Regions from separate parts of the Frankia sp. BMG5.23 genome, predicted to be linked through region 2. Evidence: riboswitches for the same ligand, from Rfam matches in the RefSeq annotation. Region 2 holds a riboswitch; the other holds the start of a gene.
The links. A riboswitch is a leader RNA that binds a small molecule or an ion and turns the genes downstream of it on or off. The one in region 2 is predicted to bind thiamine pyrophosphate.
Positions count from the first base shown of each region.

Region 1 (16,692 bases), on a different contig from region 2:
ATCCCGGTGTCGGATCGGGAGAGAGCGGGTCAGCTCATGCGCCTCGTGCTCAACGTCATCTGGTTGGTATTCGGTGGTTTCTGGCTTGCCGTCGGCTATGCCCTCGCGGCGCTTGTGTGCTTCATTCTCATCGTCACGATTCCCTTCGGGATCGCCGCCCTGCGGATGGCGAACTTCACCCTGTGGCCGTTTGGACGGCGCATTGTCGACCGACCCGGCGCCGGCGGGGCGTCCCTGGTCGGAAACGTGCTGTGGATCCTGCTGGCCGGTTGGTGGTTGGCACTGGGACATCTCACCACCGGCCTGGCACTCTGCCTCACCATCATCGGTATCCCGCTCGGGTTGGCGAACTTCAAACTGATCCCGGTCTCGCTGCTGCCGCTGGGTAAGGAGATCGTGGACGTCGACGCCCCCGCGGTCGGAGCTCGCGCGGCATTCTGAGCCGCCGCGGCAGGTCGAGCGTGCTCGGACCGTGCCGCGCCGCCGCGCGAACAGAATGCCGGCCGCATGATCACAACGACATGATCGACTATGCCGTCCCGCTCCACCGGTAGCGTCGCCAGCATCGCATACGTGCTTATACCGGTCTCATCTCGGGCGTCGCTCGCAGATCGGAGCATTCCGTAGGCGACAGCAGGCCCACAATGGTGTAGTAGATTTGATGGTGTGGAATGTGCGCGCAGGCCAGGAGGGTGACGCGGAAACCTCTGGGCTCCCGAGGAGGGAGGTGAAATCATCGTGGACATCTGGGATGACCTTGCGCAGCGTAACAGCGCTCACCTGCGGGAACGATTCCTGACGGGGGACCTGGTAGCGGAAGGACCACAAAACGCGATTTTGGGTTCGTGGTGGCGCAGCCAGGTACTGAACGTGAGCCCGGACCGGTGCTCCCCCGTCTATGATCCGGATCTTGATCTGGACACGCGCCTGGTCCGCGCGGCCGACCCGGTACTCGACCGACTGGCATCCATGATCGCCGGGACCTGGGTGTGCGTGTGTCTCACCGACGACCAGGCAAGAATACTGGCGCACCGGGTCGGTGAGGCATCCTTCGGCCTACACCCTGGGTTCTGCGTCGCCGAGCACCTGGTCGGCACCAGCGCCGTAGCCCTCGCCCTCGTGGAAAGGCGCCCCGCCCGCGTCTCGGGCGCCGAGCACTTTGCTGACCTCTACCAACCGGACGCGTGCATATCCGCTCCCGTCCGCGACCCCCTCAGCGGGCGTATCGAAGGCGTGTTCAGCCTCATTTGCAGGCTCGCCGAGGCGAATCCGTCGGCGGAAGCCATGGTGGGGGAGGCTGGCCGCGCTATCGAACATCGCCTGCTGGAACAGGCGAGCGAGCGGGAACGCGCCTTGCTCCTGGCGTACCGGCAGGCCAAACACCGGATGCGGATACCGGCTGGCGGCGCACAGTTTCCGCTTGATCTCGATGCCGGGTCCGGCATCGAGATCAAGCACGATACTCGGCTGGTTTTGCAGGAGAAGGCCGCTGAACTGATCGCAGCGGGCCGGCCGACCGCCATCGAGGTATCCCTGCCGCACGGTCAGACTGCCACGCTGGTGTGCAGGGAGGTACGGACGCACTCCGCAGTGGCCGGGCTGGCCGTCGAGGTCGTCCTTCCCTTCGGGCCGCCCCGTCGCCTCATGACCAGCGCCGCGGCTGTGGCAGGACACCTCAACAGCCAGCCGCGGGGGGCCGACGCCGGTGCCCCGTCGGCGCCGGGGCTTTTCCTGCCGTATGCCGCGCTCAGCGCGCCCAGGCCGACGCCGCGACTGCCGGCGGGTGCACCCGACGCCACCCGCCCGGCCAGCACACCCGTGGCCAGTGCGTACCCGGCCAGCCGGCAGCCCGCCATCGGCGCGTCACTGCTGGCGATCGGGGAACAGGGAATCGGCCGTCTCGCGGTGGCGGCACGGCGACGCCTCACCCTGCTGTACGAGGCCAGTATGCACATCGGGACCACCCTCGACGTGACTCGGACCGCCGAGGAACTGGCCCAGGCAGCCGTGCCCGAACTCGCCGACGTCGTCACGGTGGACCTGTCGGAGTCTGTTCTGCGGGGCGAGGACTCGCTGCGTCCGACCGCACTGCTGCGCCGCGCCGCCCTGCACGGCATCCAGGAAGGCCTCGCTCTCTACCCGGCCGGTCACCAGATCAGCTTCCTGCCCTCCACGCCGCAGGCTCGGTGCCTGGCCAGCGGGCGAGCGGTGCTCGAGGCCGACCTGCACGCGGCTCCCGGCTGGCAGGCCCAGGACCCCGAACGCGTCGAGCAACTCCTCGCGCAGGGGATCCACTCGCTCATCACCGTCCCCCTGTGCGCCCGCGACGTGATGTTCGGGGTGGCCAGTTTCTGCCGCTCCCGGCAACCAGAGCCCTACGAGGACGACGACCTGGCCCTGGCCGAGGAGTTGGCCGCCCGCGCGGCGCTGTGCCTGGACAACGCCCACCGCTACACCCGCGAACGACAGCTGCACCACCAGGCCCTGCACGATCCGCTGACCGACCTGGCGAACCGCACGCTGTTGACGGCCCGACTGCAACGCGGACTTGCCCGGCGCCTCCACGACAATACGCAGGACGACACGCAGCTTGCACTACTGTTCTGCGACCTCGACGACTTCAAGAGCGTCAACGACAGATTCGGGCACGCGGCCGGCGACGACCTGCTTCGCGTAACCGCGGGTCGGCTGACGAGTTGCGCCCGTAGCACCGACACGGTTGCCCGCATCAGCGGCGACGAGTTCGCGGTCCTGCTGGAAGGCGGCTGCGTCGACCCCGAGTCCATCGGGCGGCGGATCCTGGAAACACTCCGCGTACCCTTGGTACTCGCCGGAACGGTTCATACAACCCAGGCCAGCATTGGGCTGGTCGTTGTCGACCCCGGCACTCAGGCCACCGCGGAAAGCGTGCTGAAACAGGCGGACTCCGCCATGTACGCCGCAAAACGGCGGGGTAAGGGCACCCTGGTGGTGTACCGGCCGGAGCTGTGCCCCGCCAGCGCCGAGGACGCCCTGCGCACCAGCCTCACCCACGCCGTACGCGGCGAGGATGGCGGCGGTACCCTCAACGTCAGCTATCAGCCGATCATCGAGCTCCACACCGGTCGGACCGTCGGTGTCGAGGCGGCGCTTCGGTGGGACGACCCGTCCTCCCGATCCGTTCCCCACCACCGTCTCACCCTCACCGCCCAGCAGACCGGGCTGGCCCCCGCACTGGAGCACATCCTGCTCGACCGGGCCTGCCGTGACCTCGGCCGATACCGAAGCACGGGCCATCCGGAGGTGGCCCTCCACATCCCCGTCTCGATCCTCGATGCCGCTGACGCCCGGTTCACGACCGAGGTGGTCAATGCTCTGACCGTCCACCACCTGCCACCCGATGCTCTCGTGCTCCGCGTCGCCGGCGCGACGCACCACACCGATCAGGCTGCCCTGCGGGCGCTGCGCGGACTGGCCGCACGAGGTATCAGGCTCGCGATCACCTATCCCGACGCCGAGGACCTCTCGTTCGATCCCCTTCTGCCGCTTCCCGTCCAGATCATCGTGCTCGACGCCGCCGCCACCCGGCACCTGACCGAATCGCTGACCGACGGCCGCACCCCCGGGGAAGAAGAAAACGACGGCACGCTGCGCACGGCGTTCCTCGCCACCATCCGCGGACTGGGCATTTCACTGCTGGGCACCGGCATCGCTGACGCGAAGCAGGCCGCCACCCTCGCGCACAGCGGCTGCGGCCTTGGCCAGGGCAGCCTCTTCGGCGGACCCGCACCGCTCGCCGACATCCCCGGCAGGTATCCGACATGAGGTAGCCGCCATGTCTCCAGTGCGCGGCACTGACCCTCGACTCTCCAGTGCGCGGCACTGACCCTCGACTCTCCAGTGCGCGGCACTGAAAATGCCTTGACCTGATGTTGGGTTGACGTCGTAGGGTCGCAACACGTCTGCAGTGTGCTTACTCACCGTTGTCGCGATCTACCGGTTCGACCACCAGCCGCCACCGAGAGGGACCGTATGCTGATCCGACTTCTGCGGGCTCACCTCGGCCCCTACGGCCGGCCGATCTCGATACTGGTCCTTCTGCAGCTGGTGGCGACGATCGCCATGCTCTACCTCCCCACCCTCAACGCCGACATCATTGATCGTGGAGTGGTCATCGGCGACACCGGCTACATCATGCGTATCGGTGGACTCATGCTCGGTGTCAGCGTCGTGCAGATCGTCTGTGCCGGCGCCGCCGTCTTCTTCGGAGCCCGGACGGCGATGGCGCTCGGTCGGGACATCCGGGCGTCGGTGTTCGACCGGGTCCAGTCGTTCTCGGCCCGGGAGGTCGGCCGCTTCGGCGCGCCCTCTCTGATCACCCGGGCCACGAACGACGTGCAGCAGGTGCAGATGCTGATGTTAATGAGCTTCACGCTCATGGTCTCCGCGCCGATCATGTGCCTGGGCGGCATCATCCTGGCGGTCAACCAGGATGCCGGGCTCTCGCTCCTGCTCGTCGCGATCACTCCGGTCCTCGCAGTGATCATCAGCTTGATCGTGCGACGGATGCGGCCGCTGGGCCGGGCGATGCAGGAGCGCTTGGACGCCGTCAACCGGATCCTGCGGGAGCAGATCACCGGGCTCCGGGTGATCCGCGCTTTTGTCCAGGACGACTATGAGCGGCGCCGGTTCGCGGTGGCTGACGCCGAACTGACCGACATCTCGTTGCGGTTCGGTCGACTCATGGCGTTGATGTTCCCGCTCGTGCTCACCGTGGTCAACTTCTCGAGCGTGGCCGTGCTGTGGTTCGGTGCCCACCGTATCGACGCCGGCCAGATGCAGATCGGCGCGCTGACAGCCTTCCTCAGCTACCTGATGCAGATCCTGATGTCGGTGATGATGGCCACCTTCATGTTCATGATGATTCCCCGCGCCGAGGTGTGCGCGGAGCGCATCCAGGAGGTGCTCGAGACCGACTCCACGGTCCTGCCACCGCAGAACCCGGTGCGGGAGCTGCGCCGCCACGGTGACCTGGAACTGCGGGGCGTCGGGTTCCACTACCCGGGCGCGGAGGCGCCGGTCCTGCGCGCAATCAGCCTGCGCGCCCGGCCGGGTCAGACCACAGCCATCATCGGCAGCACCGGTAGCGGCAAGACAACGCTGCTCGGTCTGGTCCCGCGGTTGGCCGATGCCACCGAGGGCGCCGTCCTCGTCGACGGTGTCGACGTCCGCGATCTCGACCCGGCGCTGCTCGCCCGGACCGTCGGCCTGGTTCCACAGAAGCCGTATCTGTTCTCCGGCACCGTCGCGACCAATCTGCGTTACGGAAATCCGGACGCCACCGACGACGAACTGTGGCGCGCGCTGGAGATCGCGCAGGCGAAGGACTTCGTCGAAGCCATGCCGGACGGTCTCGACACCGCGATCGCCCAGGGTGGCACGAACGTCTCCGGCGGCCAGCGCCAACGGCTCTCCATCGCCCGCGTGCTCGTTCACGGCCCGGAGATCTACCTGTTCGACGACTCCTTCTCGGCCCTCGACTACGCCACCGACGCCCGCCTGCGCAGGGCGCTCGCCCACGAGACCTCCGCCGCGACCGTGGTGATCGTCGCTCAGCGGGTCGCCACCATCCGGGATGCGGATCAGATCATCGTGCTGGACCACGGTGAGGTGGCCGGCGTCGGCACCCACCAGCAGCTGATGGCCGACAACACCACGTACCGCGAGATTGTGCTCTCCCAGCTCACCGAGGAGGAGGCGGCATGAGCAGCCCGGTACCGGCACCGCGCCGCGGCCCGGCCCCGACGGCCGGGCCCGCTCGGTTCTTCGTGGGCCCGGGCGCGACGGAGAAGTCGATGGACTTCGCCGCGTCGAGCCGCCGGCTGCTCGGACTGCTGCGACCGCAGCGTCACCTGCTGATCGCCGTCGTGGTCCTGGCGACGTTGAGCGTCGGCCTGAGCGTGATCGGTCCTCGCCTGCTCGGCCACGCCACCGACCTGGTGTTCGCGGGGATCTTCAGTCGGCGGCTGCCAGCCGGCAGCACGAAGGAACAGGCGGTCGCGCAGCTGCGTGCCACCGGCCACGGTACCCAGGCGGACCTGCTCGCCTCGCTCGACGTGACCCCCGGTCATGGCATGGACTTCGATGCCATCGGTGTCGTGCTGCTGGGGGTCGTGGTCGTCTACGCGGTGTCCGGATTGTGCGGTGTGCTCCAGGCCCGGCTGGCGAACCTGGCCCTGCAGAGAGTGATCAGTGATCTGCGCCGCGACGTCCAGGCGAAGATCTCGCGGTTGCCCGTCCGTTACTTCGACGGTCAGCCGCGAGGCGAGGTGCTCAGCCGGGTCACCAACGACATCGACAACTTCGGGCAGAGCCTGCAGCAGAGCATGTCGCAGATTGTCGCGTCGACGCTGACGATCGTGGGCGTGCTATCGATGATGCTCTGGATCTCCTGGATCCTCGCCCTGATCGCGCTGGTCACGGTGCCAGTGTCGATCATGATGGCGACCCGGGTCGGCAAGCTGGCTCAGCCCCAGTTTGTCGCCCAGTGGCGGATCACCGGTGGTCTCAACGCCCATATCGAGGAGATGTACACCGGGCACACGCTCGTGCGGGCGTTCGGCCGGCAGGAGGAATCCGCGGAGATCTTTCGTGAGCAGAACGAGCGGCTCTACGCCGCCAGTTGGCGCGCGCAGTTCATCTCCGGTCTCATGCAGCCCTCGATGTTGTTCATCGGAAACCTGAACTACGTGCTGGTAGCTGTGATCGGCGGCCTGCGGGTCGCGTCCGGCTCGCTGTCGATCGGTGACGTCCAGGCGTTCATCCAATATTCTCGGCAGTTCAGCCAGCCGTTGTCCCAGGTTGCCAGCATGGCGAACCTGGTGCAGTCCGGGGTGGCCTCCGCGGAGCGGGTGTTCGACCTGCTCGACACCGTCGAGCAGGAACCCGACCGGGCGGTTCCGGCGCATCCGGAGCGGCTTCGTGGCCGGGTGGCCTTCGAACGCGTCTCCTTCCGCTACGAACCGAACAAGCCGTTGATCGAGGACCTGTCACTTGTCGCGGAACCTGGTCACACCGTCGCGATCGTCGGGCCGACCGGCGCCGGCAAGACCACTCTGATCAACCTGCTGATGCGCTTCTACGAGGTCACCGGCGGACGGATCACCTTGGACGGGGTCGATGTCGCGGCGATGTCGCGGGATGAACTGCGGGCCAGCATCGGCATGGTCCTGCAGGACACCTGGCTGTTCGGCGGAACGATCGCGGAGAACATCGCCTACGGTGCGGAGGGCGCCACCCACGAGCAGATTGTGGCGGCGGCCCGCGCCGCGCACGTCGACCGGTTCGTCCGCACTCTTCCCGCGGGTTACGACACCGTGCTCGACGACGAGGGGGTCGGCGTGAGCGGCGGGGAGAAGCAGCTGATCACCATCGCCCGCGCCTTCCTCGTGGAACCTCTGATCCTGGTTCTCGACGAGGCGACGAGCTCGGTGGACACCCGTACCGAGGTCCTCATCCAACGGGCGATGTCGACCCTGCGGGCGGGGCGGACCGCGTTCGTCATCGCGCATCGGCTGTCGACCATCCGGGACGCGGACACCATTCTCGTGATGGAGAACGGAGCCATCGTCGAACAGGGCACCCACACCGAGCTCCTGGCCGCCGATGGCCCATACTCCCGGCTGTACCAGTCCCAGTTCGCCCAGGCCGTCGTCGAGATCTGACCGTCGAGATCTGACGGTCGAGATCTGCGTGAGCGGTTGCGCCACCGGCCCGTGCGTGTGACAGCGGGGATGAGCACGAGCCGGACGGCTTGTTAGGCGAACGTGGTCAGTTGATCAGTTTGATGAGCTGGCGCCCGTCGAGCCAGTTGCCGGTGACATCGGTGAACGTGTTGTTCTTCCACGCCAGCAGCCGCACCGCCGTGTTGCAGATCGCCGGGAAGATGTCGATCTGCTTGCCGTCGCAGGTGAACGGATGGGCCATGACGTTCGGGCGGTCGTGGGAGGCGCGAAGCGCCGTGAGCAGGGCGGCCGAGGTCGGCTGGGCGGTACCGGCCAGCAGCGACCGGATGTTGAGGACGGCGGAGAAGGATCCCTGCGACGACGAGGACCGATCGGCCTCCGGGATCGCCTTACGGAACGCCGCCGTGTCGGCGTCACCATCGCTCGTCCCGACCGGTAGGTAGCTGGATGCGAAGTAGAGGTTGTCGGTCCGGCCGCTGGCCGCGCGCGGCACCGCGGGGGTGGTGCAGGGACCGATGAAGTAGATGTCGCTGCGGATGTTCAGCGCCGCCGCGGCCTGGACGATCCGGGTGCACGTCGCCGCCTGGAACACCACGATGATCGCGTCCGGCTTGCCCGCCGCGACCTGGGTCAGGGCCGGCGCGAAGTCTGCCGCGTCGGATTTCTCCGGCACCAGTTTGACGTCGGACACACCTTTATGGTGCAGGACGTTCTGCGATCCCTGGATAGCGGCGGACAGCAGGCCGGGCAGGTCGAGGTACAGGGCATGCACGCTGCGCACATGCCGGATGTTCGTCAGATAGTCGGTGAGGCCGAGCAGCTCGCTGAGCGAACCGCCGGAAAATGCGAAGGCGTTGTGTGAGCCGAGTTCTCCGCTCAGTTGAGGAGAGCCGGTGACGTACGGGATGTGGGCGGTCTCGTATATCGGCATCGCCGCCTCCGCGCCGAAATCGATCCCGCCGACCACCGCGAGTGGTTTCGTGGCGACAAGCCGGTTGGCGCAGTTCTGGGAGGACTCCGGCGAGCCGTCGGTTGCGCAGCTGATCAGCCGGAGCGGTCGACCGTCGAGCCCGCCCAGAGAGGTGTTGGCGTAGTCCACGGCGGCCTGAGCGGCCTTCCGGGTCTCCGGGTATGACCCGACAGTGCTGTTCTCAACCGTTACGAAGCCGACAGTGACCGCAGGCCCGGTCAGGCGGCTCGCCGCCGCGCTGCCACCGGCAGCTGCGCCGGACGAGCCACCGCGCTGACTCGTGCACCCGGCGACAACGACGGACAAGGCTACGGAGAACGCGAGGAGGATGCGGGAGGCTTGTCTCACGGCTCGTGAAGCTACACTTCTGTCGTCCAGTTCTGGGGGCTTGACCGTCGACCGGCCGGACGGGGACTGTTGTGTGACCATGCGTCCGGTCTTCATCGCAGTTCGGATCTCTCTATCTGCAATAGATGCGTCTACGGGGGCCCGGTGACAACGTATATAGCAGCATTGCTGCTCGGCCTTGGCCCGGGGGCCGTGTACGCGGCGCTCGGGCTAGGGCTCGTGCTCACCTACCGCGCGTCCGGCGTGGTGAACATCGCCCATGGGGCGTTCGCTATGTACGCCACCTACCAGTACGCAGAACTACGGGAGGTCGGGGACCTCGTACTGCCCGTCGTCGGGATGCCGCCAAGAATTCATCTCACCGACACGCCCACCTTCGGGCTAGCCCTGTCAGTATCCCTCGCAATGGCGGCAATTCTAGCACTGGCATCCTATCTGGTGGTTTTTCGGCCCTTGCGGCGTGCCCAGCCGCTGATGACGGTCGTGGCGGCGGTCGGCCTCACGATCGCGCTGCAGGCCGTCGCCGTGCTCCAGTTCGGATCTGACAACAGGTTCCTCAGCCCGGTGCTGCCGCAGTCACCGCTGTCCCTGCTGGGCGTGACCGTGGCGAGTGACCGGCTGCTGCTCGCCGCGTCGGTCATCGTGGTCGCCGCCGGTCTGTGGGCGATGTCGCGCTGGACGTTGTTCGGCCTGGCTACCCGCGCCGTCGCCGAGGATGAGCAGACCACCGCGCTTCTCGGCCGGCGGCCCGGCTGGATCGCCGCCGTCAACTGGGTCATGGCGGCCGTGCTCGCCGCCCTCGCCGGGATCCTCGTGGCGCCGATCAGTGCGCTGAATCCGACGAGCTACTCGCTGTTCGTCGTTCCCGCGCTCGCCGCCGCTCTGCTCGGTGGCCTGTCCTCGTTCGGTCTGACCGTCGTCGGAGCTCTCGGCCTCGGCATGACCCAGGCCGTCCTGATCCCGCTGCAACAGGACGTCTCCTGGTTGAACCAGCCGGGACTGCGCGCGCTGCTTCCGATGCTTCTGGTCATCGCGGTGGCGGGCCGGCGCGGGGATCTCATTCCCGGTCGCGCCGCGGGCGTCGCCGTGTCGGCTCCGATGCCGGTGGTCGACCCGCCGGAGTCTCCCCTGCGCCACCTCGCGGTCGGTGTGCCGTTCGGGGTGGTCGCGATCCTCGTGCTGGCCGGCCCCTACCGGCTCGGCCTCGAACGCAGCCTTGCCGGCGCCGTGGTGTGTCTGTCGTTCGTCGTGTTGACCGGGTACGTCGGACAGCTCTCGTTGGCACAGATGACCCTCGCCGGTGTCGCCGGCTTCCTGTTGGCCAGACTCCAGGGTGAGCTGGGCGTGCCGTTCCCGATCGCACCCCTGCTCGCCACGGGTGCCGCCGCCGTGGCGGGCCTGCTGCTGGGGGTGCTGTCACGGCGGCTGCGTGGAATCGACCTGGCATTGATCACTCTGGTCGCCGGCGTCGCGATCCAGGAGGTGGTGTTCGGAAACCCGCTGGTCACCGGCGGGTTGGCCGGGTCGGTAGTACCGAGTCCGAAGATCTTCGGCCTCGATCTCGGGCTCGCCGGTGCCGGGTTCCCCCGGCCGCAGTACGGGCTGCTGGCGTTGGCCGTGCTCGCCGCGTGCTGCTACGGAGTCGCCCGGCTGCGCACCGCGGACCTGGGCCGGCGCATGCTGGCCGTGCGCGCGAACGAACGGGCCGCTGCCGCGGCCGGGATCGACGTCCGTCGTACGAAGGTGCTCGCCTTCACCCTCTCCGCCGCGATCGCCGGTCTCGGCGGCTGCCTCATCGGCTACGGCCAGGGACGTCTGTCCTTCGACTCGTTCGGCGTCACGGCCTCGCTGTTCTTCCTGGCGATCGCGGCCGCCGGCGGGGTGACGAGTGTCGGCGGAGCGTTGCTGGGCGGTCTGCTGGTGCCGGGCGGAATCGTGTTCATCGTGCTGGACCAGGTTGCCGGGCTCGGCAAGTACCAGTCCGTGCTGTGCGGGATCGCCGTCGTGGTGCTGGCGGTGCTACGTCCGGCCGGGCTCGCGTACCGACCGCATCGGACGGCTCGCGCCGATCATCAGGGCCGCGCGGATCGGTCGGGTGGCACGCATCGGACCGGTCCTGGGCAGCGAACGCGTCGAGGAGATCACGTGCGACACCCGCAGCCGCCGGACCAGGGCCGGCCGAGCCTGACCCCGCATCCGGTCAACCCGGGCGGAGCCCCGTGACGGCGTTGCTGGCGGTCGACATGCTCGCCGCCGACCAGGGCCGCACGCGCATCCTCGAGGATGTCTCCTTCACTCTGTCGGCAGGCACCATCACCGGGCTCATCGGACCCAACGGAGCCGGAAAGACGACGTTGATCGACGCCCTCACCGGGTTTGCGTCGATCAGCGCGGGTACCGTCACGCTGGACGGTGCCGTGCTCGTCGGACTGCCGGCGCATGAGCGGCTGCGGTTGGGGCTCGCCCGCACCTTCCAGGCGCTGGAACTCTTCGACAGTCTGGAGGTCGGGGAGAACCTGGCCGTCGTCGCGCCCCGGGCACCCGGACCCGCGACCGGGCCAGATCCGGCCCGGTCGCTCGGGCTCGCCACGATCGCCGATCGCCTGCCGTCGACGCTCTCCCACGACGAGCGGTCCTCGGTGGCTCTCGGCCGCGCCCTCGTCGCCAGGCCGAAGGTCCTGCTGCTGGACGAACCGGCCGCGGGTCTCGACCCGGCCGCCCGCCGGACGCTCGCCGACCGGCTGCGCCGCATCGCCGCCGACGGCATCGCCGTGCTGCTCGTTGACCACGACGTGAAGCTCGTCTTCGACGTATGCGACCACGTCCTCGTCCTGGACGGGGGCCGCGTCGTCGCGCGCGGTCGATCCGCCGAGGTGCGCGCCGATCCGGCGGTCCGCGCTGCCTATCTGGGCGGTGGTGGGCCCGACGGCGGCGACCGCGCCGGGACCGCCCCGGGACCCGGGCCCGGCTCGGCCTCTGCTCTCGACTCCGTGTCTGCTCTCGACTCCGTGTCTGCTCTCGACTCCGTGTCTGCTCTCGACTCCGTGTCTGCTCTCGACTCCGTGCCTGCTCTCGACTCCGTGCCCGCCTCCACCCCGGCGCCGGCCCCCGGCCGAGGCGGGGGCGATCTGCTCGTACTCGACCGGGTCACGAGCGGATACGACGGAGTTCCGGTGCTCCGGGACGTGTCGCTCACCGTCGGTGCCGGGGAGATCGTGGCGCTGCTCGGAGCGAACGGCGCGGGCAAGACGACGCTGATCCGCACGGCGGCGGGGCTGCTGACGCCGTCGAGGGGACGGGTCAAGGTCCTCGATGACCGGTCGCGCCGGGCCGCGCCGAGCACACTCGCCCGCCGGGGGATGGCGGTCGTACCGCAGGGACGAGGATCACTCGGGCGGTTGACCGTCCGCGAGAACCTGCGCCTGGCGGCCGGCCGGCGCTCATCCGGCGAGATCGGGCGGGTGTTGGACTGGTTCCCGGTGCTGCGCGGCCTGCTCGACCGGTCGGCCGGAGAACTGTCCGGGGGCGAGCGGCAACGGCTCGCGTTGGCCGTCGCTCTGGTGCGCAGACCGCGTCTGCTGCTGGTGGACGAGCTGTCGTTCGGCCTGGCACCCGGGATTGCGCCGCAGCTGCTCGCCCTGCTGCGCACGATCGCCCTCGAGACGTCGACCGGCGTGCTGCTGGTCGAGCAGTTCGTCTCGCTCGCGTTGCAGGTGGCCGACCGTGGCTACGTTCTCGACCGGGGCCGGATCGCGCTGTCGGCGAGCGCGGCGGATCTCATCGCGCATCCCGAGCTCATCGAGACGGCCTACCTGGGCGGGAGTTCCGGGCCGGCGGCGGCCCCGGACCGCTGAGCTGGTCCGGCGTTCCCCGCCACGCAGAGAAACCGGGGTCCGGCGGAACAGGGCTCTTCACGTCGCCCGATGGTGTAGGGCATGCGTCGGATGAACCGGAAGGGGTGGCGAGCGGGCCGGCGGTGTCTTACTGTCGACAAGCGTCGAAGTTGATCGCGGGAGCTCCGCCAAGGGGCTGAGAGGGCGGCTGGGGCCGCCGACCGCAGGAACCTGTCCGGGTAATGCCGGCGTAGGGAGTCTTACATGGTGTCGCGTACCGACCGTTCGTCCTCGTCCACCTCGAAGGCCGTCACCTCGTCCCCGTCCACCTCATCCTTGTCGTCCGCCGCATCCTCCCCGTCCGTCTCGTCCTCGTCCTCCTCGTCGTCCGTCTCGGCCGCGGGGATGACGGCGGTCTCGACGGGTCCGCTGACGGGCAGCCGCAAGACCTGGCTGGTCGGAGCGGATCCCGATCTGCGGGTGCCGATGCGGGAGATCGTGCTGACCACGGGTGACACCGTCGTGGTGTACGACACCTCCGGTCCATATACCGATCCGGGGGTGACGATCGATGTGCGCCGGGGTCTGCCGGCGACGCGGGACAGCTGGATCGCCCAGCGTGGCGACACCGCGCCGGATGAGCGGCGGACCGTTCCCGGGACCGGGGCATCGGGTCCTGGGACGCTCGGTTCTGGGACGCCCGGTTCTGGGACGCTCGGTCTCGGCGGGACGGATCTCGACGGGCGGGTGCGAGTGCCCCGTCGGGCGGTGCCGGGACGGCCTTCCATAACCCAGCTGGGCTACGCCCGCCGCGGTCAGATCACTCGGGAGATGGAGTTCGTCGCCCTGCGGGAGGGTCTTCCCGTCGAGACGGTGCGGGCGGAGATCGCCGCGGGGCGGGCCGTGCTGCCGGCGAACGTGAACCATCCCGAGTCCGAGCCGATGGCGATCGGCCGTGCGTTTCTCGTGAAGATCAATGCGAACCTCGGCAACTCGGCCGTTACCTCCTCGATCGAGGAGGAGGTCGAGAAGATGGTGTGGGCGACCCGCTGGGGCGCGGACACCGTGATGGACCTCTCGACCGGGTCGGACATCGCCCTGACCCGTGAGTGGATCATCCGTAACGCGCCGGTGCCGGTCGGGACCGTGCCGATCTACCAGGCGTTGGAGAAGGTCGGTGGCCGGCCGGAGAAGCTGTCCTGGGAGGTCTACCGGGACACCGTGATCGAGCAGTGCGAGCAGGGTGTGGACTACATGACGGTCCACGCGGGGGTGCTGCTGCGCTACGTGCCGCTGACCGCGCGGCGCAGGACCGGGATCGTCTCGCGCGGCGGCTCGATCCTGGCCTCCTGGTGCCTGGCCCATCACGAGGAGAACTTCCTCTACACCCACTTCGCCGAGCTGTGCGAGATCTTCGCCGCGTACGACGTCACGTTCTCTCTGGGCGACGGCCTGCGGCCCGGGTCCATCGCGGACGCGAACGATGAGGCCCAGCTCGCCGAGCTCGCGACCCTGGGCGAGTTGACGCAGGTGGCGTGGGAGCACGACGTCCAGGTGATGATCGAGGGACCCGGGCACGTGCCCATGAACAAGATCGAGGAGAACGTGCAGCTGCAGCGGGAGCTGTGCCACGACGCGCCGTTCTACACCCTCGGGCCGCTGACCACCGACATCGCCCCCGGCTACGACCACATCACCTCCGCGATCGGGGCGGCGATGATCGGATGGGCCGGTACCGCCATGCTCTGTTACGTCACCCCGAAGGAGCATCTCGGCCTGCCCGACCGGGACGACGTCAAGGCCGGCGTTATCGCCTACAAGATCGCCGCGCACGCCGCCGACCTCGCTAAGGGTCATCCCGGCGCGCAGGCCTGGGATGACGCCCTGTCGGACGCCCGGTTCGAATTCCGCTGGGCCGACCAGTTCCACCTCGCGCTCGACCCCGACACCGCACGCGCGTTCCACGACGAGACGTTGCCGGCCCCGGCCGCGAAGTCGGCGCACTTCTGTTCGATGTGCGGCCCGCACTTCTGCTCGATGAAGATTTCCCACCAGGTGCGGGCACACGCGGGCGGGGACGGGCTGGACCCGGCCGGGCATGGCGCGGACCCGGCCGGCGACGAGGCGGTCACCGCCGGCCTGCGCGAGAAGGCCGCCGAGTTCAACGCCGCCGGCAATCGGATCTACCTTCCGGTGGCCAACTCCTGACCGCTGTGGCCAACTCCTGACCGACCGTTCCGACGGGCTTCCGCCGGTCAGCGGCGGGCCCCGTCGGGCGCAGGGGGCTCAGCGGGCGCAGCGGCCCCGGTGGTCCATAAAAGATATCTAAAAAAGATATCTAAGACGATTACTTTGGCGAGGGAGTAACCTCTCAAGAGGAAGTGGAGTGGTTATTTGGGTGATCGGCTCGAGGGGAGGTCTCCGATGAACCCGGACGTGCTGATCGGGTTGGGCGATCATCCGGTGCTGGACTTCGTCAACAGCCTCGCCTTCTCGGCGGACGGCCCGATCGAGTTGATCGCCGATGGCTGGAGCTACCTGCGCTGGCTCCAGCTCACGGGGCTTGTCGGCACGGCCGAACGAGAGGCGCTGCCTGCCCGGTTCGGATCCGAGGAGCTCGACCGCATCGCCGTCGCCGCGGTCGAGCTCCGGGAGTGGCTGCGGCCGCGCATCGGCGCCTGGGCGGGCGGCAGCTCCACCGTGCCGGACGAACCCACGCTGTCGCGACTGAATGGGCTGTTGGCCACCGACTGAAGCGCGCAGGTCGGCTACCACTGGCATCTGCGGAAGCTGATGGCCGAGCGTGGGCTGTTCGCGACGACGGCGCTGGTCCCGCTGCTCGCCGAGCGGGGTGTCCGGCTCTCCCGCGAGCAGGTCTACCGGTTGGTGACCGGCATCCCGGAGCGGCTGTCGCTGGCCACACTCGCCGCGCTCTGCGACATCCTCGGCTGCGCGCCCGGAGACCTGGTCGAGCCCTATTGGGGCCGGCCCCGGCGCGCCGACATCACCGCCATCCCCGGCCCGGGGGTCGGGTCATGACCAGCCCCTGGGCGTCACGGCTCGCGACGGCGGCGGCCCGCCGGGTGGCGGTGACCGCCGCGGTCGCGGCCGCCGACCCGTCGCTGCCCGCCGACGTGATTACCGCGGCGGTGCCGGTCTGCGCGCGCACGACGACCAGCCCGACATCTGCGTGAACTGCTTCACACTCCCGGAAGCGGTCTGCTCGGTCTGCGGACGGCGGCGGCCCTGCGCGTTCGCCACCAGCGACGCCCCGCTCCGCCAGACCTGCACGCCTCGGCGCCCACCAGGTACTCCCGGCACGCGACGAGGCACTCGCCCGCGCCGAACAGCGCCTGGCCCGCCGGCTCGCAGACGTCGAACCGCCCGAACACCGACGCGTTGCAACCGCCGAGGGACTCGAACCCCCAACCTTCTGATCCGTAGTTAGATTTGGATCTTCCGTCGACGTCTGTCAACGTCCGCCCTGTCTGCTGACCATGAGCGTTCCGTCCACCGGTATCCGTCGACGTCCACCCGCGTCCAGCGGCTTGGCTGTCAACTTGGCTGTCACTCGTGCCACGGCTTGGACCACGTGACGGGCGCTCGACGCTGAGATCCGGGAGCATACTGGGAGGCATGGCGGAAGATCTTCTGGCGCTCGTCGTGGCCGACCCGACAGTCGGTCATGGGCAGGCGTGTATCCGGGGGACCCGGGTGCCGGTGAGTGTCGTGCTCGACTGCCTTGCCGACGGTATGTCCGACGGTGAGATCATCGCGGAGTACCCGTCGCTGACCGTGTCGGGGATCCGTGCGGCCG
Region 1 is NZ_JDWE01000013.1:2,207-18,898, reverse strand. It holds gene BMG523DRAFT_RS08455 (YccF domain-containing protein) at 37-441, shown strand; gene BMG523DRAFT_RS08450 (diguanylate cyclase) at 739-3,804, shown strand; gene BMG523DRAFT_RS08445 (ABC transporter ATP-binding protein) at 4,012-5,745, shown strand; gene BMG523DRAFT_RS08440 (ABC transporter ATP-binding protein) at 5,742-7,703, shown strand; gene BMG523DRAFT_RS08435 (ABC transporter substrate-binding protein) at 7,810-9,042, opposite strand; gene BMG523DRAFT_RS08430 (ABC transporter permease) at 9,187-11,265, shown strand; gene BMG523DRAFT_RS08425 (ATP-binding cassette domain-containing protein) at 11,262-12,896, shown strand; TPP riboswitch at 13,042-13,149, shown strand; gene BMG523DRAFT_RS24335 (hypothetical protein) at 13,136-13,384, opposite strand; gene thiC (phosphomethylpyrimidine synthase ThiC) at 13,281-15,083, shown strand; gene BMG523DRAFT_RS08415 (ABATE domain-containing protein) at 15,300-15,629, shown strand; gene BMG523DRAFT_RS08410 (helix-turn-helix transcriptional regulator) at 15,657-15,914, shown strand; gene BMG523DRAFT_RS25240 (hypothetical protein) at 15,911-16,069, shown strand; gene BMG523DRAFT_RS08405 (DUF433 domain-containing protein) at 16,512-16,692, shown strand, end outside.
Region 1: another riboswitch for thiamine pyrophosphate. It lies ahead of thiC (phosphomethylpyrimidine synthase ThiC); the one in region 2 lies ahead of BMG523DRAFT_RS01260 (thiazole synthase).

Region 2 (14,400 bases):
GGGCCGGACCACGTCGACCGGTTACCCGTCGCCCGGTCAAGGACCAGCGACACACTAGCCCTGCCTCCGTCGGGGAGGTTCACCACGAGCTCCGCGGCGAAGATGCCGGTCGCGTCCACGACGGACACCGTCACCGTGGACACCGTCACCGGGGACGCGGTCACCGGGGACGCGGTCACCGGGGACGCGGTCACCCTCGCGGCCGGCGCGCAGCCGGACGGGTACAGCGTCGTCGGCGCCGCGACCATCGACACCACCTGTGGCGAGCCGTCGACCCTGGCGGTGACCCGCACGTCGCCCCCGCCATCACCCTTGCGGGGCCTGACTGGAACGGTCACATCGATCGGTCCGGACGGTGCCGCCGCCCGATCAAGAGTGATCACCAGGGGGACGACGGCCCCCGGATCGATCCGCGACCGGCCGGGCACCACGGTTAGCCAGGACGGGCTGGCGCCGATCACGACGTCGACCGGCGCCGTGCCCTCGCCACGCAGGTCAAGCCGCCAGACGGAGTCGACGTCACCCAGGTCGACCCTGGTCGAGCTCAGGCTTAGGGCCGGGCCGGCGGGCCGCGCAGCGACCGGGACGGCCGGTGACCCGGGCGGCGGTCCGGTCCGCGGCCTCGCGGCGGTCGGGGCAACCCGTGGCGAAACCGACCCGATGCCGGTGCTCGGGGAGGCCGCGGACGCGGTGGAAAGGGCCGGACCGGCACCCGGCCGGGCAGTGACCGGGGCCGCCGTCACGTCCGCCGGCCCGTCCTCGTCACCGGGCGTGGGTGCCGGCGCTGCGACCGGCGCACCCGGCCTGCCTCCGGAGGAACCCGCACGATGGTCGCCGGCCATCCGCCCACGCACAACCACCAGACCCGCAACGATGACGACCAACACAGCCACCACAGCGATGATGCGTCCCCACCGGATCGGCAGGATCCGGCCTGAACGCCCCCAGGGAGAACGGTGACGTCCCGGCGATCCCGGGCCCCCCGCACCATCATGCGTCATCGTGACGAGATTAAGCCGACGGATTCTCGCTAGGGGACCAATTCGCTCGTTTCCGTCACGAAGTACGCCGAGATCTCTCTCGGCCCTCGGGTCGAGACGGGATGCCCCGATTCTCCCCATTGACCCCGTTGTCGCCGTTGTCGCCGTTGTCGCTGGCCTCCCGGCTCTCCCCGGTCCGCCGGCTGCGAGGCCTGCCGGGCGGCCCGCCCCGCAGCCGGCGCCCCCACCAGACCCACCATGCCAACGTCTGGGTCACCAGCGCGAAGCCGAACAGCAGATCCTCGACCGGAGCGTGCGCGATCCGCGGGCCGAGGATCCGGCGGGGGTCGTAGACGACGATGCCGAACCCGGTGAGGATCCCATTGGAGATCAACTGGAACAACGCGATGATCGCATAGGAAGTCCAGAAAACCCGCCGGGTCAGCAGCCGGGTCCGCAGGACCCACAGGTCCATCGCGATCGCCAACGCGACCCCGACGACCGCCAGGGCCGTGTAGCTCACGGCCGATCACCATCGGGAGTCCCATCGGAACGCGTCGCGCTCGGATGGGCGGGCTCGTCGCCGACGTCCCAGCCCCGCACCGCGCGCACGGCCTCCAGCGTCAGGATCGCGCACATCGGCACCACGGCGAAGAACAGCAGCTCCTCCAGGGGAAGGCCCCCCGGAAGCAGGATCCCGGTGATGCGGCGCCGGTCGAAGCTCCAGTGCCCCGCGGAGACGGCGAACAGGTCCCAGACAACGAAGATCACGATGACGGGGGCGAGGGTCAGCAGCAGCCGAACCGGCCGGGCGTACACCCGGGTGCCCAGAAACACCTCAAGCGGCGCCGTTCCGAGCAGGCATCCCGCCAGGACCGCGAGGTAGCTCAGATGGCGCATCGGCGGCTCGGACGGCGCATCGACAACTCTCAGACAGCTCTCAGACGCCGAGCGAGGGCAACAGCGCTCGCGGCCGGATCCTCGACCCCGGTGAGGCCCCGCACGACCACCACGCGGCGCGCTCCCGTCGCAAGAATCTGATCCAGGGTATCCGGACCGACGCCACCGGTGACGAACCACGGCTTCACGCCCGGAGCGAACGGAGGAGCGTGCCGCGCGGCCAGCCGGGGCAGACCCAGGCCGACCGGCGGCCGGCCCTCCTTGGTGGGCGTGGCGTGCACCGGCCCCACGCACACGTAGTCGACGTCGGGGTCGGCGAGCGCCGCGAGGAACTGGTCGGGATCGTGCGTCGACTGTCCGATCAGCACGTCCGGGCCCACCAGGCGCCGGGCAAACCGCGGCGGGATGTCGCCCTGACCGACGTGCAGGATGTCGACCCCGGCGAAGGCGGCGAGGTCGGCGCGGTCATTCGCGCTGACCAGCACTCCCCTGGCGCCGGCGGCGGCCTGCACCCGCCGCAGCCCGCCGAGCTCCTCGTCCCATTCGAGCCCCTTCTCCCGGAGCTGGATCAGATCGACCCCGGGGGCCTCGGGCGTGCCGACCACGGCGCTCAGGAAGGCGTCGAACTCGGCCCGACGCGGCGTGCACAGGTACAGGCGGGCGTCGGCCAGCCGCCGCAACCGGTCCGCCCGGGCTGGCCCACCGGCGCGCGGCGACGATCCCTCAACCTCCGGCGACAGCACGCACGATCTCCAAAATGTCGCCGTCGGCGAGCCGGACGGCGGGAATCTCGGACGGCGTCAGAGCCACGCCATTGTGCTCGACCACCACCGAACCAGACGGCAGGCCCAGCTCGGCGAGCAGGTCGGGCAGCGGCTGGCCACCCGGGATGCCCCGCGGCGCACCATTGACGACGACCCGCGCCCGGGCGAGCGGCTCCGGGTGCGCACGCGGGTGCAAGTGCGGCGGACGATCGACCATTTTTCGACCCTACGGGAGCAGCGCCCGCCGTGCGGGCGGTGGGTACGGCCGGGACCGGGCCGGGGCTAGAAGGCCGACGCCTGGGCCCGCCGTTTGACCTCCTTGCCACGGTTCTCGATAAGTGCCTGCATGGGGGTGCCCGGCAGACTCGGATCCTCCCGGAAGATCCAGTCGAGCGCATCCTCATCGGTGAACCCCGCGTCGGCCAGCACCGTGAGCAAGCCGGGCAGCCCCTTGACGACGGCGCCGTCCCGGATGAAATCGGCAGGCACCCGCAGGACGCCCCCCTCCCGCCGGGCCAGTAGCGTCCGGTCGCGCACCATCTGCCGGACACGGGTCACGGGAACCTGCAGCTGATCGGCGACGTCAGGCAGGGTCAGCCAGTCCATGGTCAAGAGTAAACACCTAAGTCTCGATGGCGTCGTATGGTGCCGGCGCGGCCGCGGACGTTGGCCGCGCCCCTCGGCGAGGGGATGACCAGGCGGTTTCCGGCCGGGACGGTCCGGCCGGAACGGGTCAGAGCGCAGCCACCTGGGCGCCGCCCGCGGCCGCCGAGCGCACCGCCGCCTCCAACACCGCGACCACCGGACGGGCGGTCTGCACGCCGTAGCCGGACAGCGGCCAGCCCGAGACGAGACAGTCCGCCAGGTCCCGGTGAAACGTACTGCCCGAGGTGGGTGCCAGCGGGATGTGGCTGCGCACCCCGTCATGGGTGATCAGCACGAGCGACCCCGCCTCCGCCTCGAGTATCTCGGCCTCGGCCTCGACCTCGGACCGACGACCGGCGTGCCGTCCCAACCGCGGCACCAGCTTCCCCTCCCCGTCCCGGAAAGCCCCGCCGTCCCGGAAAGCCCCGCCGTCCCGGAAAGCCCCGTCCAGGATCAGCGAGCCGGTGGACCCGAGCACCTCGAACCGCGGGCGCCGGGCCACCGTCAGATCGGAGACCGTGACCTGCGCCTCGGCCCCACTCGCGAAACGCAGCAGCAGCCGGCTGTGGTCAGCGTTGCTGACGTGGTGCCAGACCCGCTTGACGGTGGACGCGCTGACCCATTCGACGGGCTCGTCAACGAGGGCGAGGATCTGGTCAACGCAGGCGCTGCCCCGATCATGGAGCTGCCCACCACTGATCCGCTCGTCGTCGTGCCAGGTGCCGGCTGGCCGGCGGAAGCCGCCCCGGTGGGCGTCCAGCCGCAGCGGCTCGCCGACGGCGCCGCGGTGCACGGCGGCGCGGACCGCCCGGTAGCCCGGGTCGTCCCGACCCTCCGGATACACCGCGAGCACCAGGGACCGGGCCTCCGCGAGCTCCGCGAGCTGGTCGGCGTCCGGGGTCGACAGGCAGAGCGGGGCGTGCACGACGACGTGCTTGCCGGCCTCCAGCGCACGACCAGCCCATTCGAGACGGGTGTGGGTCGGTGTGGCCACGATGACGACCCCGAGATCCGGATCGTTGACCAGGTCGTCCGGGTCGTCGACGCGGCGCGGCGGGCGACCCGCCGCGTGCGCCGGGAGCCGGCCGGCACCGCCGTCGCAGAGGGCGGCGAGTTCCAGGCCCTCGGTCGCGTCCACCGCCGAGTGGTGCGTCCCGGTGATGTCCGGGGTGCCCAGCAGCCCGACCCTGGCCGGCGCGGCGTCGAGCACGCCGAGGCAGTGCCGCAGCCAACGTCCCACGAGCCGCTGGTAGGCGGGATCGGCGAGCACGGCGGGACCGGTACCCAGGGTGAGTATGCCGAGGCCCGTGGAGGGCCGCCAGGTGCAGACGGGATGCTCGCCCATCTCGTGCCGGACCAGGAGCAGCCGCTCCACGTCGTCGGCAATCTTGTCGGGGATGATCCAGCTCTCCCGGGGGCGGAAGTCCGCGGACCGGGCCATGACCGCGCCGCCCTGCGGCCCGACGGTCAACCGCAGGTCGTAGGGCGCGGTGGTCCGCCCCGGGATGAAACCGGACGCCTCGATGAGCGGACTTCCCGGCGGCAGCGCCCGCATGGTCGGCCCGGCGAGCAGGACCGGGACGGTCTGCCGGGCCCGGTCCAGCAACTCCTGCTCGACGTGGTCGAGCGGACGGTCGATGAGCACGAGAAGCGCGTCGGCCGACCGTGCCGAGGTCGGGCCGAGACCCGCTGCCCGCAAATGGTCGCCGAGCGCGTTCACACCGGCCAGGTTCGACACCAGGTGAATGCGAGGCACGTCTCCGCACTCTAGTGACTGTTCCCGACGTTCCGGCGATTGGGGTCATCAAACAAAGATCCAAATAAAGATCCGCGCAAAGATTTACACAAGGATGCATACATAACGCAATGCCGGGCAAGAGTACCAATGATCCTGATATCCAGAAATCCCGCCGTCCGGCCGATCGGAACGCCTGGAACGCCTGGAACGCCTGGAAAATCCGGAGCACCGGGAACACCGGGTCGTCACCGGGCGTCATCGACTTGCCGCGGCCAGTTCCTTCATCGACACGGAGATATCGGCGAAACGCTCCCGATCCGGGATACCGTCGGCCGCCATCAACCGGCGACCGGCGACCATGTCCATCGGGCGCCCCACAGTGACCAGCGCCTCGAGACGGCCGTCCGGGGCGAACCACCCGGCCGACCAGCCAGACGGACGCCCGCCGTCGGGCGGCACGACGACGCCCGGATCGCCCCGGAACACCGGGGCAGCCTCTGCCGAAGGGAGTCCCGCGAACTGCACCATGCGGCCGAACTGTTCCGACCAGAAGTAGGGCACCGGGTCATAGACGGCCTCCCCGCCGAGCAGCGTGCTGACCGCGACCGCGGGCGACTGCTGGGCGCAGTCCCAGTGCTCGACCCGCAGCCGCCGACCGTAGCGACGCGACCACCAAGCAGCACAGTCACCGACCGCGACCACCGGCGGCCGGTCGCCGTCGGCACCGTCGGCACCATGGGTCCACCGGGCGGCGAGATGCTCGTCAACCACGACTCCCCGGTCGAGGGCGAGCCCGGAACCGGCGAGCCAGGCGGTGCCGGGCCGCACCCCGACGCCGACGACAACCTCGTCCGCAATCAGCTCCTCACCGCCAGCCAGCACCAGCCCGTCGGGGGTGACCCGCTCCACGGCCGTGGCCAGGCGCAGGGTAACCCCGGCCCGGGCGTACCACGCGATCGTGCACCGGCCCACCTGCGCGCCGAGCGCGGCGAACAGCGGCGAGGCGGCTGCCTCCACGACGGTGACCTCGGCACCGATCGCTGCCGCCGCCGTGGCGACCTCCGCGCCGATCCAGCCGGCACCAACGATGACGAGCCGGACGCCGGGACGCAGGGCGCCACGCAGATCCCGGGCGTCGTCAATGGAACGCAGGACCCGCTGTGGGCCGTCGCCCGGCAGGGTTACCGGGTCGGCTCCCGTCGCCAGCACCAGGCCGTCGTAGTCCAGCGGCCCCGCGTCGGTCTCCACAGTGCCCGGTCGCAGGCCCGTCGCCCGCCGTCCGAGGCGCACCTCGACCCCGTCGAGGTCGAAGGGCAACGTCGTGTCGTCGATGCGGCCGGAGAGCACCGCCTTGGACAGCGGCGGACGATCGTAGGGCCGGTGCGGCTCCGCCCCGAGCAGGATCACCTCTCCCGCGAAACCACGCGCGCGCACCTCGGCGGCGGCCCGGCCCCCCGCCATTCCCGCGCCCACGACGACTATTCGCTGCATTCGAGCAGACTATCGACGACCCGCGACGCCGGGCCGCCGTCACCGCACCGGGTCGACAAGCGGAAAGGCGTCCTTCCACACCGGCTCGTACCCGGCTTCGGCGAGCATCGCGGCGATCTGTGCCGGCGAACGCTCGTCGGAGATCGAGAACTGTTCCTGGGCCGTGCCGGGCGTGGTGTAGCCGCCGGGTTCGGTGGAGGAGCCGGCGCTCATGGTGGTCACGGCGATGCGGACGAGCCCGTCGCGCAGCACCGCCGGCTCCCGGGTCGACAGCGACAGCGCGAGGTCCGGCTCGAACAGGCGCAGGGCCGCGTACGCCTGGACGAACTCCGCGTCGTCAACGACGACGACCGGCGGGAACCCGCTGGCACTCGGCTTGATGCGCGGCAGCGCGATCGAGACCTCGGTCCGCCAGTAGCGACGGGAGAGAAAGGAGGCGTGCGCGGCCAGCGCGAGCACGTCAGCGCGCCAGTCCGGGGCGAGCCCGAGCAGCGCGCCGATCCCGAGCCGGCGCACCCCGGCCCGCGCGGCCCGTTCGAACGAGGACAGCCGCCGGTCGTAGTCACGCTTCCAGCCGGCGACGTGCACCTCGGCGTAGCGGGCCCGGTCGTAGGTCTCCTGGTAATGGACGACTCCCTCCAACCCGGCACGCACCAGCCGGGCATAGGTGTCGTCCGACCAGGTCTGGGTCTCGATGCTGATCGAGGGGAACATCGGCCGTAGCCGCTCGACCACCGCGACGAGGTAGTCGGCCGATACCTCGACGCGATGCTCGCCGGAGACGAGCAGCAGATGACGGAACCCCCGGTCGACCAGCAGGCGTCCCTCCGCCACCACCTCCTCAAGGTCCAGCGTGCGGCGCACCACCGGCAGGCCCTTGGCGAAGCCGCAGTAGGTGCAGGACGACAGGCAGGCGTTCGACACGTACATCGGGGCGAACAGCCGGACCGCCCGACCGAACCGGAGCAGGGTCGCCTCCCGGGCGGCAATCGCCAGCTCCTCCAACCGGGCGGTGGCCGCGGGTGAGAGCAGGATCGCCAGCTCCGCGAGACCGATCCGGGGGGTGGCCGACCCACCGGATCCGGGCCGAACCCGCCGCAGCACCGTGTCCACCTCGGCGGACGTGGCCCGCCGCGACATCGCGGACAGCCCGGCCAGGTCGTGACCGGCAAGTTCGCGCGCGAACTCCCCTGGCGGGGCGCTCACCTGGACGCCTCGCCCACCACCGCAGCCGGGGACGTCGCCCGGGACACCGAGGGCACGGGCGACGCCGGTGACGGGTGGGACGCCGGTGACGGGTGGGCGCCGAGGAACCCGGTGAGCGGGGAGGAGGCGGACGCCACCGTGGCCGGGCCGGCAGCCCCTCGGCCGGCCAGGAAACCCAACCGGCCGGCGGCGGTGGCGAGCGCGAAGGCCCGCGCCATGCGCGCCGGATCGGCGGCCACCGCGATAGCGGTGTTGACCAGCACCGCGGCCGCGCCGATCTCCATCGCCTCGGCCGCGTCCGAGGGCACCCCGAGCCCGGCGTCCACGACCACCGGCACCCCGGCGCTCGCCACGATTGCCTCGATCGCGTCCCGGGTGCGCAGCCCGCGGTTCGAGCCGATCCAGCTGCCCAGCGGCATCACGGTGGCGCAGCCGACCTCCTCCAGCCGGCGGGCCAGCACCGGGTCGGCCGAACAGTAGGGCAGGACCGTGAAGCCGTCGGCCACCATGAGCTCGGCGGCGCGCAGGGTCTCCAGCGGATCCGGCGCCAGGGTGCGCGGATCCGGGGTGACCTCCAGCTTGACCAGACCGGTGCCCGTCGCCGCCCGCCCGAGGCGGGCCAGCCGCAGCGCCTCGGCCGCGTCCACCGCGCCCGAGGTGTTGGGCAGCAGGGTCATCGACGGCGGGATGAAGTCGAGAACGTCGCCGTCACCGATCCGGCCGATGTCGACCCGGCGCAGCGCCACGGTGACGATGGTGGCACCGGATGCGACGAGGCTGTCCCGCATCACCCGGTGACTCGCGAACTTCCCGGTGCCGATCAGCAGCCGGCTGCCGTAGGCCCGCCCGGCGATGACGAGATCGTCCGCCCCCGCGGCACCGGGTCCGGCCTCACCACCACCCCCGCCGCCGACGGCGGAACCTTCACCGGCGAGGCCATCGGGACAGGAACCGTCGGGGGGAGAATCGCCGGGACGGGAACCGGCAGGACGTAGGGGGTGCTGCGACACGATCTTTCATCCTCCCCACGCGCGCATGACCGCGATCGGGTATACGGGTCGCCGACGGGATACTGGCCAGCCTCTCAGCCCACGTCCGTGGGCTCCCCGGAGCAATCGACAGTGTAACCGCTGCTTCCTGGCCGCGGCTTCGGGTGTCCCGCCGCGACGCCGATCTGCGACGCCGATCTGCGACACTGATCCACGCCCGTCGACGATCATCGCGGCCTTGAGAACCGATTCAATGTGGGCACCCGGGTTTCACCCGGTGGACACCATGCTGCGCGACGAGGTACTTCTCGCTCGAACGACGTATCCGGGTTAACCTCGCGGGGCTCGGTAGCGGCATCCTTCGACAACGATCGTAAACTCTCCCTCGTGGATGCCACCGTGGCCGACCCCGTCGTAGGTCGGCTTCTCGACGGCCGCTACACGGCGCAGGAACGGCTCGCCGTCGGCGGGATGGCGACGGTGTACGTCGCGCACGACAACCGGCTGGACCGGCTCGTCGCCCTCAAGGTCATGCATCCCACTCTCAATCACGACCCGGAGTTCGTCACCCGTTTCCATCGCGAGGCCAAGGCCGTGGCACGGCTCAACACCCCGCGCGTCGTCTCCATCCTCGACCAGGGTTCCGACCACATCCCCGCCGGTCTGGTCAACTACCTGGTGATGGAGCTGGTGCGCGGCCGGTCGCTGCGCCAGCACCTGGGCGCCCGGGGTCGGCTCCCGGTCACCGAGGCCATCGAGATCATCGAGCCCGTGATCGAGGCCCTCGCCGCCGCGCATGCCGCCGGCATCATCCACCGCGACATCAAGCCCGAGAACATCCTGCTCGGTGACGACGGCCAGGTGAAGGTCGCGGACTTCGGCCTCGCCCGTCCGGTGAGCCAGCCCACCCAGGCACTCACCGGCGGCGTGGTGATGGGCACTGTCGGGTACCTCGCCCCCGAGCAGGTCACCCACGGCGTCGCCGACACCCGCAGCGACGTCTACGCCGCCGGTGTGGTGCTCTTCGAATCCCTGACCGGGCAGCTCCCGCACAGCGGCGCCACCCCGATGTCGGTGGCCTACCAGTCGGTCCACGGCGACGTGCCGGCGCCGTCCACCATGATCGAGGGCATTCCCGCCGAGCTGGACGGTCTTGTTCTCCGGGCCACCGCCCGCGACCCGGCGCGCCGGCCGGTCGATGGTGCGGCCCTGCTGGCGGAGCTGCGGCGCATCGAGCCGTTCCTGCCCCCGCAGGACGCCTACCCGAGCGGGTTCACCGGCGAGATCGAACGGATCGGGTTGGCCGAGCGGCCTTCAGGGGCCCGGGAGCCCGGGTACCCCCAGGAGCCCGGGTACCCCCAGGAGCCCGGGTACACCCAGCCGTTCCAGGCCGAGGACTACGACGACTCCCGGGGCGCCGGGCCGGGGGCCGCCGCGGAGCGCGCGTTCGCCGGTGCCGGGCCGGGCCAGCCAGGCACCGGCGCGCTCTATCGATCCGCCTCCCCGCCCTCGCCGACCGCCACGGCCTATCTCGGGGGCGGTGGCGGGCGCGGGCGGCGACGGGCCGCCGCATCGCCACGCTCCCGAGGGCTCATCCCGGTCGTCGTCGGTGGCATGGCCGTCCTGGTCCTGCTGCTCGGGATCCTCGCGTTCCGTTCCCTGTCCGGCGGAGGGACCGAGGTCCCGCTGCTGACGAACCTGAGCAGATCCGACGCCGAGAAAATGCTGCGCGACGCCGGCTTCCAGTTCACCTACCTCGACCCGGTCGCCAGCGCCACGGTACCGGTCGGCCACGTCGCCCAGCAGGATCCCCGGGACGGATCGAAGGTCGACAAGGGCGCGCTCATCACCCTGCGGCTGAGCTCCGGCCCCGCGACGGTGCGCGTGCCGGACCTGGCGAACCTCACCGAGACCCAGGCCAAGGCCCGGCTGGCCGAAGTGGACCTGACCCTCGGCGGCCTGAGCCCACAGTCCAGTGACACGGTGCCGGCGGGCCATGTGATCGGTACGAACCCCGGGGCCGGCACCGCGCTCAAGCCGAAGGACCAGGTCGTCGTGATCACTTCGACGGGCCCCGCGACGAAGCCGGTGCCGGCCGACATCATCGGCAAGTCGTTCGAGGAGGCCAAGGCCGAGCTCGTCGGCCTGAACATCGGCCTCGTGGTGCAGCGCACCGACGCCGTGAACGACGCCGTGCAGCCCGGTGAGGTCTTCGGGGTCTCTCCCGACGTGGGGCAGCCGATCTCACCCGGCGGCACCGTCACCCTCACCGTAGCCGAGGCCGACGGGTTCGACAACGGTGACGGTTCCGGGGGCGACGGCAGCGGGATCCAGGTCCCGGTGCCGAACGTGGTCGGGAAGAGCTACCGGGAAGCCGAGAACATCCTGCAGCGCCGGGGGTTGAAGATTGACCGTATCGGCTGGATCGGCGGGCCGGGCGACCGGGTGACATCGCAGTCCGCCAAGGCCGGGAGCAAAATCGAAAAAGGAAGTACCGTGCACGTCAACACAACGTGGGACCCCCTCGGCTGAGCCGCCATCCTCCACCAGGTTGATCATATTGTGCAACGAATCGCGCGGTGGGCGAAAGATCCGCGACCGCTTCCCCGGGGGGACGACGGCGTGAAGGCAGCGCGTGGTCGTGGCCGGTGGCCCGCCGGCCCGCGGCGGCCGACGTCGTGGTGGCGGGAGTCGTCGTGGTGGCGGGAGTCGTCGTGGCGGGGCATGGCCGGCGGTGGACGGCGGGCCGAGCGGGTCGCCGACCTGCTGGACGGACAGCGCCCCCCGTATGACGAGACCGACGCGCGGCTGATCGACACCGTGGCGGCCCTCCGGGACCTGCCGTCACCGCGGCTGCATCCGGCACGGCACGCCGCCCTGCGCGGACAGCTGTTCGCCGCCGTCACCGGCTCCCCGGCATGCGATCCCGTCCGTTCCCCCGCCGCCGTTTCCCCCGGCACCTCCGTGAAGGGCCACGAGACCGAGGCCCGTCCCACAAGAACCCGTCCCGCACGCACGCCTCCCGAGGGCGTCGATCCTGACCTGCCGGGAAACGATCCGGTCGACGCGCGGTGGGTACGCCGGACCGGTGCCCGCGGTGTCTCTGCCTGCGGTGTCTCCGGCCGGGGCAGGATGACCCGGGCCGCCCGGCCGCTGCTGGCCGGAGCACTCACCGCCGCCGTCACCACGGCGGCCCTCGCGGTCAGCTCGGGGGACTCGCTACCCGGCGATACCCTGTACGGCGTCAAACGACAGGTCGAAGACCTCCAGGTGTCGCTGGTCCGCGATCCGGTCGAGCGGGCGAAGACCCGGCTGGGCATGGCCGGCTTGCGGATGAGCGAACTGCGCACGATCACGGTGAACGACGGCGGGGTGATCGCCCCGGAAACCGGTGCCGGCGCTCCGGAGACGAGCCCGCGGGTGCCGGTGGTGAACCCCACGGCGACCGCCGCACCACCGACCATCGCGGTGTCACCGACCATCGCGGTGTCACCCGCTGCGGTGTCACCCACTGCGGGGACGTGGCCTCCCGGTCCCCGCACACCCGCCGTCTCCGGCGACGCCGGCGAATCCGATGGCCCCGACGCGCCGAGCGACCCGCCCGGCCCCGGCAACGGGGACCGCCTCGACCCCGAGCTGGTCAACGCGCTGCTGCGGGACTGGATCGCCGAGGTGCGCGCCGGCACGCAGGTACTGCTGGCCCGGGTCGCCGCCGGGGACACGGACGCCTGGACCACGGTGAACGCCTTCACCACCGAGCAGTCCCGCGGGCTGAAGAACCTGCTGAGATCGCTTCCCGTGGGCTCGGTCGGACCGGCGCATGCGGCTCTGGATCTCATCGACGACGTCAGGCGCAGGCTCGGCCCGCGGGCACCAGCGCCGGTCCGGGCCCCCTCACCCGTCCGCCAGATCTCTCCGATCGTGCCGACCGGTGACGCCCTCACCCCCCCGCCCTACGTGGCGCCGCTGCTCTCCGCACCTCGGCCCACGGCGACCGGGGCCACCGCCGCGCCCGCCCTCAGCACTCCCACCCCCGGCACTCCCACCCCTGCCGGCACCGGCATCGGCTCGCCGGGGCCCCCGAGCCCGGCGCCGGGTGGTGCCACGAGCGGAACGACCATCCCGACCCCGACCCCCGCCACGACCCCGACCCCCGCCACGACCCCGACCCCCGCCACGACCCCGACCCCCGCCACGACCCCGACCCCCGCCACGACCCCGACAGACGACACGACCCCGACAGACGACACGACCCCGACCCCCGCCACGACCGCATCCGATGTCACGCCGACCACGGTGGGCGCGCCCTCGCCGCAGAGCCCCCCGAACGGGGCGCCGACGCCGGGATCCCGCTAGAATCTGTTCCGAGTTTGGATCATGGGGTTGGCAGGCTGCGTAGCCAGAGGATGGATCCGCGCAGGTGGAGTCCTGCGGCGTAGCTTTCGGGTGTCTTGTCGTAGCGGGTGGCCAGACCCCGCCATTCCTTGATCTTGCTGATGCCGCGCTCCACGGTGTTGCGGTCTTTATAGAGCGCGGCGTCGTGGCGGACCGGGCGACCTCCGGCGCTGCCGCGCTTCTTACGGTTGGCCGTCTGATCGGCCTTCTCCGGAGGACGAGCCGTGGTACTCGCTCTTCCCAGGACCCCCGCGTCACGGGCTCGGGTCCCAATGCCGCTTCCACTAACTGGATCTTGATGGTCGTCGGTGTGTCGGTTCCGGCTGTTCTGTCTGGTTGCCGGCATGATCGGGGTGTGTGGCGGACAGTGAGGCGGTTGCGGGTAGCCAGCTGACGGACTGGATCTCTCTGGGGGTCCTGACGTCGTTCGTCCCGCGTGATGCGGTCGATGAGGCGATCGAGGCGACCGGGAGAGGTGCCCGGCGTTCCGACACGACGATCCCGCCGCGGGTCGCGGTCTACTTCGTGATGGCGCTCGCGTTGTTCGCGGACGACGACTACGAGACGGTCGCCCGCCGGCTCGCCGCCACGCTCACCGATCTCGACGTGGTGGGGCCGCGGTGGGAACCGACCTCGTCAGGGCTGACCAAGGCCCGCCAGCGGCTCGGTGCGGCGCCGCTGGCCGAACTGTTCGGTCAGGTCGCCGGGCCGGTCGCGGACCTGGACACGGTCGGGGCGTTCCTGAGCCGGTGGCGGCTGATGAGCATCGACGGGCTGGAATGGGATGCCCCCGCCTCGAAGGAGAACATCGCCGCGTTCGGCCTACCGGCCGGCCGCGTCGACGCGCCAGGGGTACTGCCGAAGGTCCGCGCGGTGACCGTGTCCGAGTGCGCCTCGCACGCGCCGGTCCTGGCCGCGTTCGGCCCGGCCGGTGGGGCGAAACCCGCCAGCGAGCAGGCACTGGCCCGGACTGTCTACCCGCGGCTGGCCTCGGACTGGCTGCTGCTCGCGGACCGTAACTTCTACTCGTGGGCGGACTGGTGCACCGCGGCGGACACCGGTGCGGCGCTGCTGTGGCGGGTCAAGGCCACCCTGCGCCTGCCCCCGCTGCGCGCGTTGTCCGACGGTTCCTATCTGACCGTGCTGGTCAACCCGAAGGTCACCGGGAAGGCCCGGGAGACCCTCGTCACCGCGGCCCGCGCCGGCGCGCCGCTGGACCCGACGAAAGCCCGTTACACCCGCCTCGTCGAGTACGACGTCCCCGACCGTGAGGGCGACGGGAAACACGAGAT
Region 2 is NZ_JDWE01000002.1:37,117-51,516, reverse strand. It holds gene BMG523DRAFT_RS01305 (hypothetical protein) at 1-893, opposite strand, end outside; partial or broken gene BMG523DRAFT_RS01300 (lycopene cyclase domain-containing protein) at 1,210-1,503, opposite strand; gene BMG523DRAFT_RS01295 (lycopene cyclase domain-containing protein) at 1,500-1,880, opposite strand; gene BMG523DRAFT_RS01290 (thiamine phosphate synthase) at 1,910-2,623, opposite strand; gene thiS (sulfur carrier protein ThiS) at 2,604-2,861, opposite strand; gene BMG523DRAFT_RS01280 (Rv2175c family DNA-binding protein) at 2,927-3,250, opposite strand; gene BMG523DRAFT_RS01275 (Gfo/Idh/MocA family protein) at 3,378-5,045, opposite strand; gene BMG523DRAFT_RS01270 (NAD(P)/FAD-dependent oxidoreductase) at 5,283-6,518, opposite strand; gene thiH (2-iminoacetate synthase ThiH) at 6,558-7,724, opposite strand; gene BMG523DRAFT_RS01260 (thiazole synthase) at 7,721-8,578, opposite strand; TPP riboswitch at 8,730-8,843, opposite strand; gene BMG523DRAFT_RS01255 (Stk1 family PASTA domain-containing Ser/Thr kinase) at 9,113-11,245, shown strand; gene BMG523DRAFT_RS25110 (DUF5667 domain-containing protein) at 11,336-13,069, shown strand; partial or broken gene BMG523DRAFT_RS01245 (transposase) at 13,089-13,322, opposite strand; gene BMG523DRAFT_RS01240 (IS4 family transposase) at 13,466-14,400, shown strand, end outside.